DNA from 3 places in the Pseudomonas sp. S3_B08 genome. Region 3 is predicted to be linked to each of the others. Evidence: predicted binding sites of a transcription regulator. Region 3 holds the regulator's gene; each other region holds the start of a gene.
What was found. Region 3 encodes sigma-54, which starts transcription at its own class of promoters, with help from an activator protein. Its sites were predicted from a motif close to ANTGGCATNNANNTTGCTNT; they were not measured.
Positions count from the first base shown of each region.

Region 1: the regulator sigma-54 is predicted to act here: its motif matches at 1,416-1,435, upstream of AB4N73_RS02465 (flagellar basal body rod protein FlgF).
Region 2: the regulator sigma-54 is predicted to act here: its motif matches at 1,388-1,407, upstream of glnA (type I glutamate--ammonia ligase).

Region 1 covers NZ_CP162750.1:518,056-521,332, forward strand. The annotation lists gene AB4N73_RS02460 (sigma-54-dependent phenylalanine hydroxylase transcriptional regulator PhhR) at 1-1,145, shown strand, start outside; gene AB4N73_RS02465 (flagellar basal body rod protein FlgF) at 1,490-2,230, shown strand; gene flgG (flagellar basal-body rod protein FlgG) at 2,276-3,061, shown strand; gene flgH (flagellar basal body L-ring protein FlgH) at 3,113-3,277, shown strand, end outside.
Region 2 covers NZ_CP162750.1:5,174,376-5,177,652, reverse strand. The annotation lists gene thiI (tRNA uracil 4-sulfurtransferase ThiI) at 1-1,173, opposite strand, end outside; gene glnA (type I glutamate--ammonia ligase) at 1,501-2,907, shown strand; gene AB4N73_RS23445 (DUF4124 domain-containing protein) at 3,237-3,277, shown strand, end outside.
Region 3 covers NZ_CP162750.1:5,774,467-5,777,743, forward strand. The annotation lists gene ptsN (PTS IIA-like nitrogen regulatory protein PtsN) at 1-353, opposite strand, end outside; gene hpf (ribosome hibernation-promoting factor, HPF/YfiA family) at 365-673, opposite strand; gene AB4N73_RS25935 (RNA polymerase factor sigma-54) at 747-2,237, opposite strand; gene lptB (LPS export ABC transporter ATP-binding protein) at 2,404-3,129, opposite strand; gene lptA (lipopolysaccharide transport periplasmic protein LptA) at 3,129-3,277, opposite strand, start outside.

The DNA of each region.
Region 1 (3,277 bases), 710 kb from region 3:
TGCGCGCCAACAAATCGCGAATCAACGGCATGCGGGTCAAGGTCAAGGGCGACATCTTTCTCGCTGACATCGCGCCGCTGCAATCGGAACACGACGACAGCGAGGCCATGGCCGGCGCCGTGCTGACGCTGCACCGCGCCGATCGGGTCGGCGAGCGAATCTACAATGTGCGCAAGCAAGAGCTGCGCGGGTTCGACAGCATCTTTCAAAGCTCGAAAGTCATGGCCGCTGTGGTCCGCGAAGCGCGGCGCATGGCGCCGCTGGATGCGCCGCTATTAATAGAAGGCGAAACCGGCACTGGCAAGGAATTGCTGGCGCGCGCCTGCCACCTCGCCAGCCCGCGCGGACAGTCACCGTTGATGGCGCTCAACTGCGCCGGGTTGCCGGAGTCGATGGCCGAGACCGAACTGTTCGGCTACGGCCCCGGTGCCTTCGAAGGCGCGCGGGCCGAAGGCAAGCTTGGCCTGCTCGAATTGACCGCTGGCGGCACGCTGTTTCTCGATGGCGTCGGCGAGATGAGTCCGCGTCTGCAGGTCAAATTGCTGCGCTTTCTTCAGGACGGTTGCTTCCGTCGCGTCGGCAGTGATGAAGAGGTGTATCTGGACGTGCGGGTGATCTGCGCGACGCAGGTGGACTTGTCCGAATTGTGCGCGCGCGGCGAGTTTCGCCAGGATCTCTATCACCGCTTGAACGTGCTGTCGCTGCACATCCCGCCGCTGCGCGAGTGCCTCGACGGTCTGACGCCGCTGGTTGAACACTTTCTCGACCAGGCCAGTCGGCAGATCGGCTGTCCGCTGCCGAAACTGGCCCCGGCGGCGATGGATCGCCTCAGCCATTACCACTGGCCGGGCAATGTGCGGCAACTGGAGAACGTGCTGTTCCAGGCGGTTTCCCTGTGCGACGGCGGCACGGTCAAGGCCGAACATATTCGCCTGCCGGATTACGGCGTGCGTCAGCCGCTTGGCGATTTTTCCCTCGACGGCAGTCTGGATGAGATCGTCGGGCGCTTCGAGAAAGCGGTGCTGGAACGGCTGTATTCCGAGCATCCAAGCAGTCGGCAGTTGGGCAAGCGACTCGGTGTGTCGCACACGACGATTGCCAACAAGTTGCGTGAGTATGAGGTTGGCAAAACCTCCGAAAGCTAAATAGAGCCTTTGTGGCGAGGGGATTTATCCCCGATGGGCGGCGAAGCCGCCCCGCTTTTTCTTCCCAGCGACCTCATTTGCAGGCTTGGCGACTGCTGCGCAGCCGAACGGGGATAAATCCCCTCGCCACAGGATCTCCATCCCCCGCCGAACTCAGGATTGCCACTAACCGGCATGACACCGCCGGTTTTTCGTCTTCGACCCATTTCAGATTCCCCCTCCGATCCCCCCAAGTCCCCTGTTTACCGGGCCTTCGCCCGCCAATAAAAAGTTGGTCTGCAAATTGCTTATGGCTGAGCAGTACAGCGGTGGGCGGCAAACGTCCGGCATGCAGAGGAAACACTGTGGACAAGTACCTTTATGTGGCAATGACCGGCGCCAGCCAGAACGCACTGGCGCAGCGGGCGCATGCCAACAACCTGGCGAACATTTCCACCAACGGCTTCCAGCGCGACCTCGAGCAGGCGCGTTCGATGCCGGTATTCGGTGACAGCTTTCCGGCGCGCGCGTTTGCCATGAGCGAACGTCCTGCCACCGACTTCACGCCGGGCTCGCTGGTGCAGACCGGTCGTGAACTCGACGTCGCGGTATCCGGCAACGGTTTCATCGCCGTGCAAAACCCCAGCGGTGGTGAAAGCTACGTGCGTACCGGCAGCCTCAACATCGACGCCCTCGGCGTACTGCGCGCCGGCAACGGCATGCCGGTGATCGGTAATGGCGGCCCGATCGCTGTGCCGCCCGAGCAGCAGGTCGAAGTCGGTGAAGACGGCACCATCAGCATTCGCGCAATGGGCGAAGGCCCCCGCGTCATGGCCGAAGTCGACCGGATCAAGCTGGTCAATCCGGACATCAAGAACATGAACAAAGGCCTCGACGGTTCGATTTACACCAAGGACGGCCAGCCGGCGCAAGCCGACGCCAACGTCAAACTGGTCTCGGGTTTCCTTGAGTCGAGCAACGTCAATGCCGTGGAAGAAATGACTTCGGTGCTGGCCTTGGCCAAGCAGTTCGAGTTGCACGTCAAGATGATGAACACCGCCAAAGACGACGACCAGGCCATGGCTCGGGTCTTGCAGATCAGCTAATTATCAGAACGTCGCGCCGTAAAACAGGCGCACGAGGAGAATCGAATGCTTCCGGCTCTATGGGTTGCCAAAACCGGTCTGTCCGCCCAGGACACCAACCTGACCACCATTTCCAACAACCTGGCGAACGTTTCGACCACGGGTTTCAAGCGTGACCGTGCCGAGTTCCAGGACTTGCTCTATCAGATCAAGCGTCAGCCAGGCGCCCAGTCGACCCAGGACAGCGAACTGCCGTCGGGTCTGCAAGTGGGTACCGGTGTGCGCATTGTCGGCACCCAGAAAAACTTCACCGCCGGCAGCCTGCAAACCACCGAGCAGCCGCTGGACATGGCCATCGACGGTCGCGGTTTCTTCCAGATCCTGCAGCCGGACGGCACCACGTCCTACACCCGTGACGGTACTTTCCACCTCGACTCCAATGGCCAGATCGTCAACGCCAGCGGTTTCGCGCTGGAACCGGCGATCATCATCCCGAACGATGCGCAGACCTTCACTGTCGGCCGTGACGGCACCGTGTCGATCACCATCGCCGGCAACCCGGCCTCGCAAGTGATCGGCAACCTGCAGACCGCCGACTTCATCAACCCGGCCGGTCTGCAAGCAGTGGGCAACAACCTGTTCCTGGAAACCGCTGCTTCCGGCGCGCCACAGATCGGCACCCCGGGCCTGAACGGTTTCGGTACCACGCTGCAGAACACCCTGGAAACCTCGAACGTCAGCACCGTTGAAGAGATGGTCAACATGATCACCACTCAACGCGCCTACGAGATGAACTCCAAGGTGATCTCCACCGCCGACCAGATGCTCTCGTTCGTAACGCAGAATCTGTAATCCAGTCTTTGGGGCGGCCTGAGGTCGCCAGCAACACCGTGAGGTAGGGTCATGAAGCGCTTTGTATCTGTTCTGGCATTGAGTGGGGTCGTCTCGCTCGCGGGCTGCGTCGCCCCGACGCCCAAGCCCAATGACCCTTACTACGCCCCGGTGTTGCCGCGCACACCGTTGCCGGCGGCTGCCAACAACGGCTCGATCTATCAGGCCGGCTTCGAG
Region 2 (3,277 bases), 600 kb from region 3:
GTCGATTACCCGATCGATCGGCACCAGTTTGGCGTTGGCGAGCGCACGCTCGAGTACCGCCATGTCGAATTCTTTCTCTTCGTGCTCAACCCGGCCACGCTTGGCGGCGGTCTTGGGGTTGACCGAAATCACGCCGCAGTATTCCGGCATGTGCCGGGCGAAATCGGCGGTGCCGATCTCGTTGGCGGTGTCGATGATGTCCTGCTTGTGCGCGACGATCAGCGGCCGCAGCACCAGCTTGTCGGTCACGCAGTCGATCACCGACAGGTTCGGCAGCGTCTGGCTCGACACCTGGGAGATCGCTTCACCGGTCACCAGTGCATCGATGTGCAGGCGTTCGGCGATCTCGGACGAGGCGCGCAACATCATACGCTTCAAAACCACGCCCATATGACTGTTATCGACTTTGCCGAGAATTTCGCCCAGCACTTCCTCGAACGGCACACTGACAAATAGCACGCGTTGCGAGCTGCCGTACTTCTTCCAGATGAAGTGCGCGACTTCCATCACGCCCAATTCGTGGGCACGCCCGCCAAGATTGAAGAAGCAGAAGTGCGCCATCAGGCCGCGACGCATGATCTGGTAAGCCGCCACGGTCGAATCGAAGCCGCCGGACATCAATACCAGCGTCTGCTCCAACGCGCCGAGCGGGTAGCCGCCGATGCCGTTGTGCTGGCTGTGAATCACGAACAACCGTTTGTCGCGAACTTCGATACGGACTTCGATTTGCGGTGCTTTAAGGTCGATTCCGGCCGCACCGCACTCGCGACGCAGCTTGCTGCCGACGTATTTTTCCACGTCCATCGAGCTGAAGGCATGCTTGCCTGCGCGCTTGCAGCGCACCGAGAAAATCTTCCCGGCCAGTGCATCGCCGTAGTGCTGTTTGCACTTTTCGGTGATGTCGTCGAAGTCGCCCAGCGGGTACTCGTCGATCTGCAGAAAATGCGCGATACCCGGCATGCAGGTCAGGCGTTCGCCCATCTCTTTCAAGGCTTTGGGGTCGGTAACGCGGGTTTCCAGCTCGAGATTGTCCCACACGCCGTTCACCACCACGGCCGGGTCCAGGTCACGGAGCACGGTGCGGATGTTCTTGGCCAACTGGCGGATGAATTTCGTCCGGACAGGTCGGCTTTTGATGGTGATCTCGGGGAAGACTTTTACGATAAGTTTCATGAAAACAGCGCGCGAACGGCCAGCCGAAAAAGGGGGGCGCGGATTATAGCGGAAATTGCTCAAGGTTTAACCAGTTAATGTGCAGAAGGTTTTGCTTGCACCAAAACAGGTCATTTCTGAATTTAAACGCAACATTAAGGGGCGGGATTTGTCGATTCAGAACCTCGCACGCCTTAATAAGCGTGAATTTGGGGCAAAAAACCCATGCTGGGGCACTGGCATGCAATTTGCTCCCTTGTGAGGCAGGTTGCCTTGGCAGAGTATTCGCGCCGGCATCACCATTATTAAGGGCATCCACTACCCGCCCTAATTCACCCGGAGGACACTATGTCGAAGTCGGTTCAACTCATCAAAGATCATGACGTCAAGTGGATTGATCTGCGCTTCACGGACACCAAAGGCACTCAGCACCACGTGACCATGCCGGCTCGCGATGCGCTGGATGACGACTTCTTCGAAGTCGGCAAGATGTTCGACGGTTCCTCCATCTCCGGCTGGAAAGGCATCGAAGCCTCCGACATGATCCTGATGCCGGTCGACGAAACGGCCGTGCTCGATCCGTTCACCGAAGACCCAACCCTGATTCTGGTGTGCGACATCATCGAGCCTTCGAGCATGCAAGGCTACGATCGCGACCCACGTGCGATCGCCAAGCGCGCCGAAGAGCACCTGAAAGCCACCGGTATCGGTGACACCGTATTCGCCGGTCCGGAGCCTGAGTTCTTCATCTTTGACTCGGTGAAATTCAAGTCGGACATCTCCGGCTCGATGTTCAAGATCTACTCCGAGCAAGGTTCGTGGATGTCCGACCAGGACATCGAAGGCGGCAACAAGGGTCACCGTCCAGGCGTGAAAGGCGGCTACTTCCCGGTTCCACCGTTCGACCACGACCACGAAATCCGTACCGCCATGTGCAACGCACTGGAAGAAATGGGTCAGTCGGTTGAAGTTCACCACCACGAAGTGGCGACTGCCGGCCAGAACGAAATCGGCGTCAAGTTCAACACCCTGGTGAAGAAGGCCGACGAAGTTCAGACCCTGAAATACGTTGTGCACAACGTTGCCGACGCTTACGGCCGCACCGCGACCTTCATGCCGAAGCCACTGTACGGCGACAACGGTTCGGGCATGCACGTACACATGTCGATCTGGAAAGACGGCAAGAACACCTTCGCAGGTGAAGGCTATGCCGGCCTGTCCGATACCGCTCTGTACTTCATCGGCGGCATCATCAAGCACGGTAAGGCCCTGAACGGCTTCACCAACCCGGCGACCAACTCCTACAAGCGTCTGGTGCCAGGCTTCGAAGCTCCGGTAATGCTGGCCTACTCGGCTCGCAACCGTTCCGCTTCGATCCGTATTCCTTACGTGTCGAGCCCGAAAGCCCGCCGTATCGAAGCACGCTTCCCGGATCCGGCTGCCAACCCGTACCTGGCTTTCGCAGCTCTGCTGATGGCCGGTCTGGACGGTATCCAGAACAAGATCCACCCAGGCGATGCCGCCGACAAGAACCTGTACGACCTGCCGCCTGAAGAGGCGAAAGAGATTCCACAGGTTTGCGGCAGCCTCAAAGAAGCCCTGGAAGAGCTGGACAAGGGCCGCGCGTTCCTGACCAAGGGCGGCGTGTTCTCCGACGACTTCATCGACGCTTACATCGCGCTGAAATCGGAAGAAGAAATCAAGGTTCGCACCTTCGTGCACCCACTGGAATATGAGCTGTACTACAGCTGCTGATCCGGTAGCGCTGCGTAAAGCGGCGTGACACAAGAGGCCTCCTTCGGGAGGCCTTTTTTATTGCCCGGCGCAACGCATTTTCCATGTGGGAGCGAGCCTGCTCGCGAAGGCGGTGGGTCATTGATCGTTCCCACGCTCCGCGTGGGAGTGCAGCCCGTGACGCTCTGCGTCACTGGACGCGGAGCGTCCCAGGAGGCATTCCCACGCAGAGCATGGGAACGATCCGTGTTTTGGCTACCAGTCTTTTCAATTCCAGTTATTAACGGTTTTGGCCAACCGCCCCACCTGTCCTATGCTGCTACCCACAGTTTCCAACCCCGGTCGATTTCATGGGTCGCACGCTTCTCTACATTCTGCTGCTGATCGCCCT
Region 3 (3,277 bases):
AACAACTCCAGATGCGCGTCGGTTGCGGCTTCCGGGACCAGCAATACGAACAACAGGTCCACCGGAGCGCCGTCGATGGCGTCGAAATCGATCGGGGCTTCGAGGTGCAGCAGGGCGCTCACTGGCCCCGCGCAGCCCTTGAGGCGGCAGTGGGGAATGGCGATGCCGTTGCCAAAACCGGTGGAGCCGAGTTTTTCACGGGCGATCAGCGCCTCGAAGACATCCTGCATCGCCAGATCCGGCACTTCGCGGTGGATCAGGTTGGCAATCTGTTCGAGGGCTTTTTTCTTGCTGCCGCCCGGCGCGTTCACTTGGGAACGGCCGGGGGTCAGGATGGTTTCAAGTCGGATCATGGATAGGGGTGTTAACGACCGGTCGCGCCCTGGAGGAGGCTCTGGGTCTTTTCCTTATGCTTTTTGAGTTGGCGATCCAGCTTGTCGGTAAGTGAGTCGATCGCAGCGTACATGTCGGTATCTTCTGCGTTGGCGACCACTTCACTGCCGGGAATATGCAAGGTGGCTTCGATCTTCTGTTTCAGCTTTTCGACGCACATCGTGACCTGCACGTTGGTGATCTTGTCGAAATGTCGCTCCAGTCGCTGGAGTTTTTCCTCGATGTAGGAACGCAGAGGTTGGGTCACTTCCAGTTGGTGTCCACTGATGTTGACTTGCATACAGCTTCTCCTTCGTTGCCAGTGCATAAAGCGGCAGGCCGAAAAGCCTGCCACTGGAACGCTGTAACGTGGCTTACATCAACCGCTTGCGTTCGCTCGAAGGCGCGATTCCGAGGGATTCGCGGTACTTGGCGACGGTGCGGCGAGCCACCTGAATGCCTTGTGCCTCCAGTAAACCAGCGATCTTGCTGTCACTCAACGGCTTTTTCTGATTTTCCGCAGCGACCAGTTTCTTGATGATCGCGCGGATCGCCGTGGACGAGCATTCGCCGCCTTCGGAGGTGCTGACGTGGCTGGAGAAAAAGTATTTCAGCTCATAAATACCGCGCGGGGTATGCATGAATTTTTGTGTGGTCACCCGGGAAATCGTCGATTCGTGCATGCCGACCGCTTCGGCGATGTCATGCAATACCAACGGCTTCATTGCTTCGTCGCCGTACTCGAGGAAGCCGCGCTGATGTTCGACGATCTGCGTGGCCACTTTCATCAGGGTTTCGTTGCGGCTCTGCAGGCTCTTGATGAACCAGCGGGCCTCCTGCAACTGGTTGCGCATGAAAGTGTTGTCGGCGCTGGTGTCGGCACGCTTCACAAAACCGGCGTACTGGGCGTTGACGCGCAGGCGAGGCACCGATTCCTGGTTCAGCTCGACCAGCCAGCGCTCGTTGTCCTTGCGCACGATCACGTCGGGAATGACGTATTCGGCTTCGGTCGACTCGATCTGTGAGCCGGGACGCGGATTGAGGCTCTGCACCAGTTCGATGACCTGGCGCAGCTCGTCTTCCTTGAGCTTCATGCGCCGCATCAACTGGCTGTAATCGCGGCTGCCGAGCAGGTCGATGTAATCGGCGACAAGCCGTTTGGCCTCGGTCAGCCACGGCGTCTTCGCGGGCAGCTGGCGCAATTGCAGCAGCAGGCATTCGCTGAGGTTGCGGGCGCCGATACCAGCGGGCTCGAATTGCTGGATGCGATGCAGGACGGCTTCGATTTCGTCGAGCTCGATGTCCAGTTCCGGATCGAACGCTTCAAGAATTTCTTCGAGTGTTTCGTCCAGATAGCCCTGATTGTTGATGCAGTCGATCAGGGTCACGGCGATCAGGCGATCGGTGTCGGACATCGGCGCCAGGTTCAGTTGCCAGAGCAGATGACTCTGCAGGCTCTCGCCGGCCGACGTGCGAGTGGTGAAATCCCACTCATCGTCATCGCTGCTCGGCAGGCTGCTGGCGCTGGTCTGGTAGACGTCTTCCCAGGCAGTATCCACTGGCAGTTCGTTGGGGATGCGCTCGTTCCAATCGCCATCCTCGAGGTTATCCACCGTCGGGGCGGTTTCCTGGTAGGAGGGTTCCTGGATTTCGGCGGGCTTCTGTTCGGCGTTGTCGGCCAGCGGATCGGCGTTGTCGAAGTCGTCGCCTTCTTCCTGGCGCTCGAGCATCGGATTGGATTCCAGAGCCTCCTGGATCTCCTGTTGCAGGTCCAGGGTCGACAATTGGAGCAGGCGGATGGCCTGTTGCAGCTGCGGTGTCATCGTCAGCTGCTGGCCCATTCTCAAGACTAGCGATGGTTTCATGGCAGGGGCTTAACACCTTATTCGCCGGCGCTTTGCGCCATCCACTACAGGGCGCCGAAGCGCCAAACTTAAGCAAATTATATGCCTGAAACTGAAGTGTTTGCCTAGAGCGCTGTAACAATTAAAGCGGATAAATGCGCCTTGAATCGATACAGCGCTGTCGCGCTTACAGGCGGAACTCGTGACCCAGATACACTTCCTTGACCAGATCGTTGGCCAGGATGGTCTCGGCATCGCCTTCAGCGATCAGTTGACCGTCGTTGACGATGTAAGCGGTTTCGCAAATATCCAGCGTCTCACGCACGTTGTGGTCGGTGATCAGCACGCCGATGCCCTTGGCCTTGAGGTGATGGATGATCTGCTTGATGTCGCCGACCGAGATCGGGTCGACACCGGCGAACGGTTCGTCGAGCAGTATGAATTTCGGTGCCGTCGCCAGGGCGCGAGCGATTTCCACCCGGCGGCGTTCACCACCGGACAGGCTCATGCCGAGGTTGTCGCGGATGTGGCTGATGTGGAATTCCTGCAGCAGGCTTTCCAGCTCCTTGCGACGACCGGCCTTGTCCAGCTCCGGGCGGGTCTCGAGGATCGCCATGATGTTGTCGGCGACCGACAGTTTACGGAAGATCGACGCTTCTTGCGGCAGATAGCCGATACCGGCCTTGGCGCGGCCGTGCATCGGCTGGTGGCTGACGTCCAGATCATCGATCAGCACACGGCCCTGATCAGCCTGCACCAAGCCGACGATCATGTAGAAGCACGTCGTCTTGCCGGCGCCGTTCGGGCCGAGCAAGCCGACGATCTGCCCGCTGTCGATCGACAGGCTGACGTCACGCACGACCTGGCGGCTTTTATAGGCCTTGGCCAGGTGCTGAGCTTTCAGAGTTGCCATTACTGGGATTTCTCTTCGGTTTTCTTCTTCGGCTGGATCACCATGTCGATGCGCGGACGCGATTCGGTGACCTTACTGCCTGTGGCGCGACCGGCGCTGGCCAGCTTCTTCACGGTGTCGTAGACGATTTTTTCGCCCTGGGTGACGT